Regions from separate parts of the Paenibacillus donghaensis genome, predicted to be linked through region 4. Evidence: predicted binding sites of a transcription regulator. Region 4 holds the regulator's gene; each other region holds the start of a gene.
The links. Region 4 encodes LexA, which represses DNA repair genes until DNA is damaged. Its sites were predicted from a motif close to CGAACATATGTTCG; they were not measured.

Region 1 (3,131 bases), 4.3 Mb from region 4:
CATATTTACGCTGGAACCGCTGATATTAATAATTGCTGTAGAACCTGAAGGAATGTTGATGGTGAAGCTAGTACTGCTGGATACATTGCTGCCCAGTACATCAAAGACATTAACACCTGGTTCGGTACCCGTTAAGGTAAGACCGCCATGTTTGAATTCAGTGCTGCCCGTTGCGGGATGAGCTGCAAGCTCATCTGACTTCGCACGCAAGGATTGGAAGGCAGCGGAGAAATCAATCGGGTAGCCCGTCGTCCTCGTTCCACCCTTCATAAGCGTTACATCACCGCTAAACTTCCCCCCATGCACAATGTTTCCATACACAGATCCGCCATTAAAAGCGAGATCCCCGCCTACAACAAGTGTGTGTGCCGATGGAATCTCGCCATCTGACAACCTGTCGCCCACGCTATAATTAGAAACATGCACATTGCCACCCGCAGCCATCCTCCCCTCTGTGTCTGAAAGGGTGGTGATATCCCCCAGCACAAACACATTGTATTTGCCGGCGATTCCCAGCAACGAAGAACCGCTTGCTCTGACAACACCATTACCCAGAGTGAAAAAACCACTGGTCGCCAGAACTATAGCCAGCGTTAACGAGAGCGCCGCTTTCAATTTTTTTCTCAGCATGAACACCTCCTAATAAAATATAATATTCGGAACAATGAATAGAACCGCCCGTCTCTTAAACTGCAAAATAAAAAGACTGCCACGAAGTAGATTTCTCTCTTCATGGCAGTCGGACGATCATTGCGCTAATACGGCGCTTTAGACTCCTGGCTTTGCGTCCCGTCCTTTCGAACGGTTTGCGATTATACATGATTATGTTATGGAGTCGCTTCAATTATGTATGAAATCATCGGGTCTATGACATTTGTTACTTTTGAACTAAACATAGTGTATCTGCTCTCCCCATGTATTGTCAATCTATTCCTTTTAAAACTTTTTCGCAGGTGTAATCCTTGCTCCCTCGGAAAATAAAGCGCTTCCAAAACTATCGCTGAATCCTTATTATATCCCTATTACCCTGGAATTTCGTCAGCGTCCTACAGCATGAGCAGGAGTCAACAGGTCCAAAGTCTCATCCAATTAAGTGCCGCCCACTTCCCAAGCGAACTGCTTATTAGAGCAGCTGGAACCAGCCAATCAACGACATCCACAGCGGAACGCTCAAGCACAGACCAAACATTAATCCACGGCGAAGGTTGCCTTCATGATTCATCCTCATTTTCTTTTTGCTCCTTTGGCCCATCAGCCCGATATATATTACTTTTTATTATTTCAATTTTAATATAAATGTATTCAACACTATTTGTTGTGAACAATGTCACATTATTTGAACTGTTTAGAAATACCATTGATTATTTTTCAGCAAAGAGGTTATGATACGAATATACGTTCGTATATTAGGTGGTGAAGGTTATGCACAGAGCAGACAGCAGGGACCATATGCTCGTGAAGTCCTATATTCTGCTTCCGCTGATCTTAAGTGCTTTTGAGCGGGATAGCGCCATCATGTCGGCACATCTGCGTACACCCGCCCCCTACCTGGAAGCCCTGAAGATCGCATCGTCCACAGCTACGGTAGACCTAAGAGACGTCCGGCAAGAAATGAGAACACGCGGAATCAAAGTATATGAGCAACATCGGCTTAAGATCGGCATTGAAGCAAAGTTTATCTGCAGGGGGTACCATGACCGCATGCTGCTGCTGAACGATATTATCGCCGCCCAGGCCGCAATCCATATGCGCCGCTATCTGGGTCTGGATATTTCTTCTTACAAGAGCTATGAGGAGCAATATCAGCTAAAGTCAAAAAAATAGGCCCCACCTTCTCCGGCAGGACCTGTCAACTATATACAAAACACTGGGGGTGTTTGGTAGTTCTTAGTATATCCCCCTAACCTGAAAACAAGCTGATTATCACATGAAAATAACATTAATTTTTTGAGTCCTAATTACCTAATCCACAGCTACAAAAGGACGTCCATCAGCAAACTGCACCACTGCCACACAGGTTTCACGCATCAGGCTGTGCTCGGGATCGGCAAGCCGGTGGTAGACCAGGTACCAGTCCTCTCCATGAGTGGTTAGTGAGGCATGTCCTGTACCCACCGCCTGCTCTGAAGCGAGCGTCAGCCGATTATTCTCGGGAACCTCGTAAGGACCGTAGATATGGCTGCTGAACGCATAAGCAATCTGGTAACGCGGATCACGGGTATCGTAATTGCTCCAGGTCAGCCAGTATAATCCGTCTTTTCTCTGCAGATGCGGCCCTTCATTGTAGATGGAAATGTCGAATTGTGCCGGATCGGCGCCCTTCGCCCGGTAGATCTGGTCCGAGAGCGGCAACGGCTCGCCTGCAAAAGAAATCATATCCTCCGCCAGCGGCGCAATCCAGCATTTCCCCTGGCCCCAGAGCAGATAAGGCTGTCCGTCCTCGTCCACGAACAGATCGGCATCAATGGATTGGCAAGCGTATTGGTCCTTGGTAATCAGCGGACGCCCCAGCAGATCCTTGAAGGGACCGGTAGGCGTATCGGATACGGCCACTCCTATCTGTGCTTCCGCCGTGAAATACATATAATATTTGCCCTTGTATTTGTTCACCCCCGGCGCCCAGGCCTGCGAGGAGGCCCAACTGACCTCCTGCAGATCAAGCGTTACCTGTGGCCCCTCCCAGTGGATCAGATCGCGGCTGTGGAACACATGAAACTTCTCATACTGCCAACCGTCGCTGTCCTTGGTCGGGTACAGATAATAATCGTCACCGTCACGCAGAATGAATGGGTCCGCCCAATAACCGGGTAAGACGGGATTATGGATATCCAAGTTGAGGTCCTCCTTATTCTTTCACCGAGCCCAGCGTAATGCCGGATACGAAATATTTCTGCAGGAACGGATAGATCACCAGGATCGGCAGCATGGTTACGACAATTTTGGCGGCATTGAAGGTGCGTTGCGAGAAGTTGATCAGATCCTCCGCCCTAGTTGTCGATGAAACGACCGGCTGCACCACCAGCTGCTGGATATACGTCTGCAGGGGAATGTTGCTCTGCTTGTTCATCAGAATCATTCCGTCAAAAAAGGCATTCCAATGGTTCACCACACTGAACAGCGTAACTGTGGCA
Region 2 (3,131 bases), 720 kb from region 4:
CATTTATATTGCTTCTAATTTGTTTTTTTACTAATTCTGTAGATGTATCAATGTGTATCCCCACATCACAAATTTTACTCACACCATCTGAATTCCCTGATATCTCATCAAAAATATGAAATATATTATTCAATGCTGTTTCTACGGTGTCTGTATGAATATCGTTAAGTTTGTATTTTTCTACTAACTCTGTGATCATTTCGTCTCTGAAATCATAGGGATAATCTATGAAATACATAAATTCTTTAACGTTAATAGTTCTGTCTTTTGTTATGTACAAAACAGTAGGTTTGAGTTTTCCAGAGCCTAGATCTCTATAAAAAAAGGACGTATATATATTACTTGAATTAATAAACTCTAAGAATTCCGGATTTTGAACTGAAGTTTCAGAGTATAGATCCTTGGCAATGTCTTCAAAATTACTGATTCCGATTATTGCAGGATTATTGTTAATAATAACTTCGAAGTTATTCAGAATACGTGTAAATCCTGCTCCAGTTAACCATCCCAAGGGGTACGGTAGATTCCTTAATTTTTGATAATCATCCATTACTCCATTTTCTTTCCGTCCATTCACAAACATTCTGGTGTCGGTAACTAGAATAGAAAAGTCCCTACCAATGTAACCAATCACAACTGTCATATATTCAACTTCTTTCCCTATGAAAATTGTTGTTTTATTTTATTTAATTCATTCAGTTATAAACCCAAAACTTACGAGTAGATCCAAATGCACCTTTTTCTCTGTATTCAATTTCATTTCGCTCGCAAAATTCTTTGTATATCTGTAATAGTCGTTCGTTTTCCACTGGTTCTTTTCCTAATGTCTTATTGATTATATCGTTTGTTTCGCGTCCATGTTTATTCTCATTGTCTTTATGTCTGACAAAAGAATTTTTCTCATATCCAATAAATCGACTTGGAGAAAAAATATGATCACCATTATTATCGAGAGTTACTACAAAACAAATCCCCTGTACAATATAATCATTGTATTCTTTTCTGTGAGTGTCTAATCTTTTATACACCTCTAATGAATAGATATTTTTATTAATTTGTTCCCAGTTTTCAATTAGTTTCATTGGTTGTTTTGCCCCTCCAATTTCTTCAATAGAATCTATTCTTTTTATCATAACTATTCCACAATTACTATGTATTTTCCTGCTGCCGAATCATCTTCTCTTCACTTATTATATTACTATATTTACTTTATAAAAGCAATCATTATCTTTGCCTCATAGACTTCTCATCTCATTAATATCTATACTCAACAACTCGCATAGCTTCATACTCAAATCTGCTTTCACCCTATCCAGCAGTAGCACCATGCTTCCTGTATATCCTCTGCACAAATATTTAGTTCTGATCTCTACTTTCGTTCTTTTCGTATCAATTACCTTCATTCCCTTATTTCTCATTTGTTTTCTAATTTCTGCTAGTTCCAACGTTAATTTATCCTGCAATTTAACCAAGTGAAACAAAAAGATGTCACCCAATCTAAACTCTGCACCTTTCATCTTGGTTATATTGTCCTCCAATATATCCAGCAAGAATGGTATCTCTAAATACTGTTTAATAAATTCAAGCTCATCTCCGGTCGGATGTTGTTGCATTAACTTCACCTCATAAGAACATTCGTTCTCACATTATATAACATTCAACCCCACAGGTAAAGGCGAAAAGAATCGATCCTTATTTATCAGAAATCGACTCTTAGTTCATTAGAAATGTTATCCACTTTTTTCGTATTCAAACATGCTTCTAGTTGCCTTTGTGAGCAGCATTATCCCCTCTAGCTCTCCGTCTAGATACATTTCAAACTCTTGCCCTAAATATGGCACCAAGAGGATGTGGGCGGGAATGTTGCCATAGTTTCTAACGTGCTGCTCTCCGCTGGGCAATTCAAAACATGTGATAATTTTTGTCTCGCGTTCCGTTGTCTTCATATGTATGCGAAAAACAAAATCAGTCTTCACTGGAAACTCATACTTATTATCTTTACTTTGTCTCTTGCTTTTGCTGATCTTTTTCATCTACATTCTCCTTTATATTGATCGTAAAGCGATACTTTTATGTCGTTTGAGAATCAGTTTCTAGAGTTGGGCATATTTCAATTATTATTCATTTTATATACTATTTTTTTAATAAGTGATAAAATAACTACATTAAATATATGGGGGAATTTGGTAATGGGAAAAAATAAACTAATTGCGACATCTTTTTTAATGTTTGCTTTATTGATAGGATGCTCCAACACAAAACAAGCAACAAATGAAGTGATAATGGACAACGATAGTAGTAGTGAATCTTTCTCAAACGAAAATTCTGTGCGCGCTTCAAAAAACTCTTCAATTGATGTTGAATTAAGTATTAGTGAAGATGTTGGAGCAGACAACACTGTAACGTTTAATGGTGCGACCAATCTTCCAGATGGAATGGAATTAATGCTCAGTCTAAAGAGTGATTCGAGTTTTTATTCTGCGCAAGATAACGTTAGTGTTAAAGATGGATCATTTATAAGCGGTTCATTTTCTAACAATGGTAATGGTCTAGAGTCTGGAGAATACACTTTGGAAGCAACCTCTCCAACAGCAAATGTTCAACCACCCAATGTTAAAGAATTAATTGGTGATAACGGTTCAAACCTCAAAGGGGCCACTGTTAAGTCAGATGCTGTATGGGGAAATACTGTATCAGTCACTAAAAATATTACTGTTGGCTCAACAAGTTCTGTGTATACAAAAGAAGAACTTCAAAGTGATTCAAAGGCCCCTTCAACAAATCCAGAAGATTATGATAGCGATGGACAATTTGTTCCTGAGAATGGGATTAGTGATGAACCGGAAGATTATAATTTTGATGGCGAGTATAAACCTGTTGATGAAATGACACAAGAAGAAATTCAGGCAGAATTAGAAGAAATGTTGGGCGGATCTTTGGGTAATTAAACCAAATCCATATGAAAGAATAGGAATTACTCGCCTCTTTTCTTTCTTATGGATTATTAAAAGCCCAATTTCATCCGATTACTTTTAGTCTTCTGTTATAAAATCTTTACACTCTTTAATTTCATTTGTATTATCAAAATCTCTTCTAACTTCGATATTGCTTGAATTGCAAAATTCTATACA
Region 3 (3,131 bases), 1.8 Mb from region 4:
GATAAGACAGTACAGCATGCCAGGCTTGTTATCAGCTTGTTCAAGTTGTTGACCTCCCTTTAATGGTTATCGCTGATAATTTCCCCTTGAAGGCTGCCGTCTATACATCAAACATTGGGCTTTACAATATCAACCGTTAGGCTTGCCGGATCGTAAGAAACCTTAGCGCCCAGCGCTTCCGCCACAGCACGCACAGGCACATAGGTTATTCCCGCATCCAGAATGCCTTGGGTTAGGGTGACGCCGTTCAGTGTAATGGTTACTTTTACATCCTTGTTCACGTCCTCACCTCCGTTGATCCGGCGCAGTGTTGTCTGGACTTGCTGTGCTGAAGGCCGTGTACCTGCCCGAAGCTGCTGTATGCTAAGCCCGAAGGCCATCTGTAAATGGGAATAATCCTTAAAAGAGGTCCAGTCGCCTCCCCACTCGAAGCCAAGCCGCTTGGCTTCCTCCACAATCTCCAGCCAGTCCGCCAGCCGGTCCTTGTCACCATCCCGTTTCATATCCCACGAGACCGTGCTTCCGTCAGGCAGCAGCAACGCGAAATCTACAGCTAGACCATAGTTATGATAACTGGTGCCTCCCCGGGCATTGGTAACAATCGGTCCAGGTTTCGTCCGGCCTTGGGCATATAAGGCATTCTGCTCTGCAATGCTGCGCATACCCTGAGTGATAAGGACTGATACTCCTCTCGCATAACATCGCTGCACAAGTGCTTTCGTTCCGGCTTGCACCGCAGGGTGCAGCGAACCCATTCTGTCCGCCGACTGTCTCCACACCTGTTCCATAGTCAGCATGTAATCACCCCCTGGTATATTCAATGCAGCGCCCGCCGATCGGCTTGTATGCATACCCCTAGGCAGCAAAGGGAAAAATAAATCAGAAAGGTGGGATCAACGATGGATATACACAGCGACAGCTACAAGGTGGCGGCATTTGGCGAACAGGAAGACGCGCTTGAAATCATCCGCAACGCCGAAACGGCGATCGCAGAGCTGACCGGCAACACCAGTGTTACCCTAATCGCTTATGAGAAAAGCGAACAGCCCGAAGTGAAATAACTGTCCTCACTGACCGCTTGTTCTAAACTATGTAAGCCTCTACGATGTTATCCACATCAATCCACTTCCATTCCTCTGCCCACTGCAGCTTGAACTCCCGGGAATGGGTATGAATGGAAGTAACAAATCCGCTTACCTCCACGTCCTTAAAAGGGTCAAACAAGACCACCGTTACCCGCACATGACTACGCAGAGATAAGGCCAGCGTACATTCAATCTCCTCCTGCTTCTGCTCATCCAGAACCGGCTTCTCCTTGCGCAACGTCTCCCGCTCATCGCTCAAGATGCGGGCCTTGTGCTCAGGAAGCATCATCCGGCTGCTTTCCCAAAGTCCGTTCAGCTCCAGCTTCTTGCTCATGCCATCCTCTCCTTCTACCCTTAGGTTATGCCGCTCATAACGAACATATGTTTGTATTATATCCGCAGCTGCTGGGTTTAATCAATAGCAAAAAATAACATCGTTTTATAAGATGAACTTAAGAATGATGCGGTAAAGTGGTCAGAAAGTCTGGTGCCTCTGGCTTTCTGACCACTCCGAATATAACATTCTTAAGTTCACGTTCTATATGCTGCAATTTTGCCTAACCCTGCAGGAGTATACTAAAATAGAGCGTAACAAGCTTGGAACGGCAGCATTAAGGATGGGGGGAGAAACATGATTAGTGAGAACAACCGCTTAAAAACACTCGGCAGCTTCCTGCGTTCGCGCAGAGACCGGCTCCAGCCCGGGCAGGCCGGCTTTCATTCTTCCTACGGCCAGCGGAGAACACCGGGATTGCGGCGGGAGGAGGTCGCCATTCTGGCGGGGGTGAGCGCAACCTATTACACCGGCTGGAGCAAGGCCGGGAGGTGAGCGCTTCAAGGGAAGTTATAGAAAGCATAGGTCATGCCCTGCAGCTATCGGACGATGAGCAGAGCCATCTGCTTCAATTGTGGAACCCGAACGTACGCGCAGCTTCTTCCTCAGCAACTACTGGACTTGCGCCTCAATGGCAGCTTATTATCCAGCAGCTTCATTACCCTTCCTTCATTACCAATGAGCGGTCGGAGGTACTGGCCTGGAATTCGGCAGCAGATGAGATTGTGACCAATTTCACCGCCATGACCGGTCCAAACCGTGTGATGCTGCGTATTTTGTTCCTGAATGAAGACCTGCGCCAGCGGCTGATCAATTGGGAGGAATTCGCCGCACATTCGGTTGCCGTGTTCCGCACCTATTACGACAAGCATCCCGGTGATCCCTGGTTTGAGCACCTGGTCCAGCAGCTGGCCGAGGACAGTGCAGAATTTGCCGCGCTGTGGGAGCTGCATCAGATTGCGCTCAAGAAAATAAGCCGCGTTCACTTCAAGCTCCGGGAGACGCAGCAGGTAGCTGCTTTTGATATTAATTCCCTTGCCTCTCTCAATGAGAACAAGGAGCTGCATTGCTGTATTTATACCCCTGTAGCAACATAGGCACAGCAAAAAAACGCTGTCCGAATCAGGTGCAGCGTTCTGGCCTATCCGTATTCTTTTATAAACGTTAGTTCGCGCTGCCGCCCTCTGTTGTAGTTGTGCTATCCGGCTCAATTAATCCCGAGGCTACCCTTGCCTCATTCAGCTTGGAGATTCCGAACAGCATTGCCACGTCGGCATTCTCAATGATCTTGTTGAACTGCTCAGGACTGACATTCGGAGAATCTGCGCTTTTGGAGGCTTCCTCCTTCAAGCTGTAGGCGCTCTGAAAAGCGATTATCGACTCCACCAGCAGCTTGCGGATATTCTCAGGCAGACCGCTCACGATCTCCACATCCGCTGTTTCCTCTGTCAGATTGGCTGCATTCTTCTGAAATTGCTTAATCGCCTTCTTGAGCTGTTTGGCGGATACCTCACCTGCTGAATAGGAGCTTAATGCGGCATTGAAATCCTCCAGAGAGGACTTCCCTGATTGTTCAATTCTGGATATCTCGTTGTAGAAATTCATTACGCTTTCCTGAACTTCGTCATCTGAAGCAGGAATCGCGGCTTCGGGCTCATTGCTGCTGCAGGCACTAAGAACCATAACCAGCACAATCAACCCTGTAAACAAAC
Region 4 (3,131 bases):
ATTAGCGTAACGTTAATCAGGGGTGATGATATGCCGGAAGTACAGAAGATTCATTATAATAAAGCTCTAATCTTGCTGGTGATCCTGCTTCTGACGGATTTGTTGTTGTATGTGCTGCGTATGCAGGAAATTTATCCTGTTCCGTATGTGGCACCGCCAATGTTCTATATTGTAGCCTTCAATCTGTTTGTTGTTATTGGGATAATGTTGCTGCTGCGGAAACGGGCTGCGGTGTTCTATTCCATTCCAGTACTCCTGATTGTTCTCGCAGGCTCGTATCTAGTGTTTAGCTTTATAGGCAATCAGTATGTTTTTTTGCCTTCCCCGGAACGGTCGGAAAGTATAGTTGTGAAGTACCACAGGTTCGTGATGATTGACACCTCGTATGTCTTTGAATTTTATCAGAAGGACTGCAGCGGACTGTGGATGAGCAAGCTTGTCGGCCAGCAGTATACCTATACGCTACCGATTCATGACAACCCGCTGACTCCTGAAGAGGTACTGGGACTGCAGAAGGGCAGGTGGACCAGCGAGAAGGAGCTTGTTTTCGATACCGTAACGGACAAATTGACTATTAAATTGAAGTAGAACTGGGCAAAGCACTGGAGCTGGATTTTGATCCGGAGTGGTATGGCAAACAAGATTAAGGAAGGGATGTACCCTGTTAACGAGAGAACATATAGAAAAATAATAAATAAATCCGGTCCGTTGTTCCCCATTATGGTGTGGGTTCATTCCTGGGAAGTTATTCTAAAGCGTCTTGTGAGGCAATCACTGTTTTTAGGGTGTTACGCCGGGATCACGCAAGGCAATAGCGATTCTGCGGCCACAATCAGCTTATTGACATCAGTAACAGGATACATATATACCAGCTTTAAGCCCGCTGCAGCCAGCAGCATGAGAATACCGGCCCCCGCAAATACCCATACAAGCACCATTAACATGAGTGTCCACCTCCTGCTTCTTACCCTAACATATGTTTGTCTACCAGAAACGATGAGTTTTATTGCATATTGAGAAATAACACCTCCGTGAATCGTGAGCTACGATCTGCGGAGGTGTTTACTGTTGCGCTGACCTTATGGATGGTTGATTATCTACTGTCGAATGGTAACCCTGGTGCCAATCGGCACTAGAGCCTGCAGGGCAAGCACATCGGCGTTAAACATCCGAATACAGCCGTGCGACACCTCTTTGCCGATAGAAGAAGGGTCATTGGTGCCATGAATCCCATAGTGAGGTTTGGACAGGCCCATCCAGAAGGCGCCAAAAGGTCCCCCAGGGTTACGCTGCTTGTTGATAATGGTGTAATCCCCGACAGGGGATTGGGTTAACATCTTGCCGATGCCGATGGGGAACCCTCTGACGACGATATCGTCATCCAGCAGGTATAACATGCGTTGTGAAAGATCCACGATAATGCGGTAGTTGGGCATAAGGAAGGATGCTCCTTTTTAATACAGAATATGTAGGCGGCAGGGCGGACGTTAATCATTATGCCAAAAACAAGCAATGCGAACATTTGTTCTGAATGGTGATTCATAAAGGATAATAAAAAAACTGCCCCGCGAAGATGCGGAGCAGCCTGGAATATAAAGGAAGAGGGAATAACTTGGTACCGTGATCATAGTGCGGAGATTAATGAATGTCGCGGAACAATCCAATGACGCGGCCAAGAATGGTAACCCGGTTCAGTCGCAAAGGCTCGTAGGCCGGATTCTCCGGCTGCAGGCGGATATGATCGCGTTCCTTATAAAAGGTCTTAACAGTTGCTTCATCTTCTTCAGTCATGGCAACGACGATATCGCCATTGTCAGCGGTCTGCTGCTGGCGGACGATTACATAATCGCCGTTCATAATGCCGGCGTCCACCATGCTGTCGCCCAGAACGGACAACATAAACACTTTATTGTCACCAACATAATGAGTAGGAAGCGGGAAGTAGTCCTCAATATTCTCTGTAGCTGTGATAGGTACTCCGGCAGTGACCTTGCCTACAACAGGAACGCGCGTTACCGTATGTGCGAATTGATGTGCATTCTCGGAATCATCCTGGCCCAGCAGCTCAATAGCGCGGGGTTTGGTTGGGTCCCGGCGGATCAGACCTTTCTTCTCCAGTCGGTCCAGGTGACCGTGTACGGTGGAACTGGAGGCAAGGCCAACCGCTTCGCCGATTTCTCTGACGGAAGGCGGATAACCCTTGCTGCGGACTTCGTTACGTATGAATTCCAGGATCGCCAGCTGACGACTCGAAATCTTTGACATCGGAATCAACCCCATATAGTAATGTTTGGGAAAAGTATAACATAGAACTTCCGTTCGTACAAACATAAGTTCTAACCTGTTCTCATAATCTATTTAAATAAAGGGAACAATTGTTCGAAAAAAACTATTGAACAAAACACATGTTCGTGTTATATTATTTTCGAAAGTAAGAACAAGTGTTTGGAGGATGATTATTATGTTGAAATACAGTACCTATGTCAGCATCTATGATAAAAGTAATGAAACTAACGCTAAAACAACTGCACACACTGCTGGTGGCAGCAGTAAGACTGCTAATTTCGCGGCAATCTGGAATCAAGCCTTCTCAGGACTGTTCACACAGGACAAGCTGTTTAAATTTGCACTGGTATTTGTACTTATCATTTCGGGTTTCACCGTAGTTGGCAATGTATTTGCTGGATCGGTAGCCTCATTGAGACAAGAGAAAATGATCGTCGTTGAACGGGGTGATACGCTTTGGAACATTGCACTGGAGAATAAACCGGCCGGTATGAAGACGGCTGTATATATAGAAGGAATAAGAATGCATAATGGTATTCAAGGCAGTGAGATCCAAGCTGGAGAAGTTATAGCTTTACCTGTTTACTGACCTCAGTATAACCGTATATCCATCCATCGAGAGCTTGCAAGGGAGTAGACCTTGACAAGCTCTTTTTCTCATGGCACAGTTAGAATGAAATTATTTAGGAGGGGAACCACATTGAATATAGATGAACTGGTCGCGCGAATCAACGAATTGGCACGCAAGCATAAGAACGGCGGCCTAAACGAAGAGGAAGTGGCCGAACGCGCCAAGCTCCGCGAGATTTATCTTGGCAATATCCGCAATAACTTCCGCAACCAGC

Region 1: a site for LexA is predicted at 1,389-1,402, ahead of B9T62_RS34610 (YhjD family protein). Genes of this name have one in related genera too.
Region 2: a site for LexA is predicted at 1,629-1,642, ahead of B9T62_RS18605 (YhjD family protein). Genes of this name have one in related genera too.
Region 3: a site for LexA is predicted at 1,460-1,473, ahead of B9T62_RS23400 (YolD-like family protein). Genes of this name have one in related genera too.

What each region holds. Positions count from the first base shown of each region.
Region 1 is NZ_CP021780.1:7,626,179-7,629,309, reverse strand. Features, by position in the region: gene B9T62_RS40335 (choice-of-anchor A family protein) at 1-630, opposite strand, end outside; cyclic di-GMP riboswitch class I at 732-821, opposite strand; gene B9T62_RS34610 (YhjD family protein) at 1,423-1,824, shown strand; gene B9T62_RS34605 (family 43 glycosylhydrolase) at 1,963-2,832, opposite strand; gene B9T62_RS34600 (carbohydrate ABC transporter permease) at 2,846-3,131, opposite strand, start outside.
Region 2 is NZ_CP021780.1:4,076,363-4,079,493, forward strand. Features, by position in the region: gene B9T62_RS18595 (hypothetical protein) at 1-643, opposite strand, end outside; gene B9T62_RS18600 (hypothetical protein) at 696-1,133, opposite strand; gene B9T62_RS18605 (YhjD family protein) at 1,236-1,613, opposite strand; gene B9T62_RS18610 (hypothetical protein) at 1,731-2,033, opposite strand; gene B9T62_RS18615 (hypothetical protein) at 2,190-2,948, shown strand; gene B9T62_RS18620 (hypothetical protein) at 3,033-3,131, opposite strand, start outside.
Region 3 is NZ_CP021780.1:5,109,483-5,112,613, forward strand. Features, by position in the region: gene B9T62_RS40850 (WGxxGxxG family protein) at 1-44, opposite strand, end outside; gene B9T62_RS41325 (M15 family metallopeptidase) at 108-797, opposite strand; gene B9T62_RS40045 (hypothetical protein) at 900-1,061, shown strand; gene B9T62_RS23400 (YolD-like family protein) at 1,084-1,419, opposite strand; gene B9T62_RS40865 (helix-turn-helix domain-containing protein) at 1,717-1,914, shown strand; gene B9T62_RS23405 (MmyB family transcriptional regulator) at 1,911-2,516, shown strand; gene B9T62_RS23410 (hypothetical protein) at 2,584-3,131, opposite strand, start outside.
Region 4 is NZ_CP021780.1:3,351,615-3,354,745, reverse strand. Features, by position in the region: gene B9T62_RS14550 (hypothetical protein) at 31-588, shown strand; gene B9T62_RS39085 (hypothetical protein) at 789-944, opposite strand; gene B9T62_RS14545 (L,D-transpeptidase) at 1,098-1,436, opposite strand; gene lexA (transcriptional repressor LexA) at 1,639-2,265, opposite strand; gene B9T62_RS14535 (LysM peptidoglycan-binding domain-containing protein) at 2,462-2,875, shown strand; gene B9T62_RS14530 (DUF896 domain-containing protein) at 2,987-3,131, shown strand, end outside.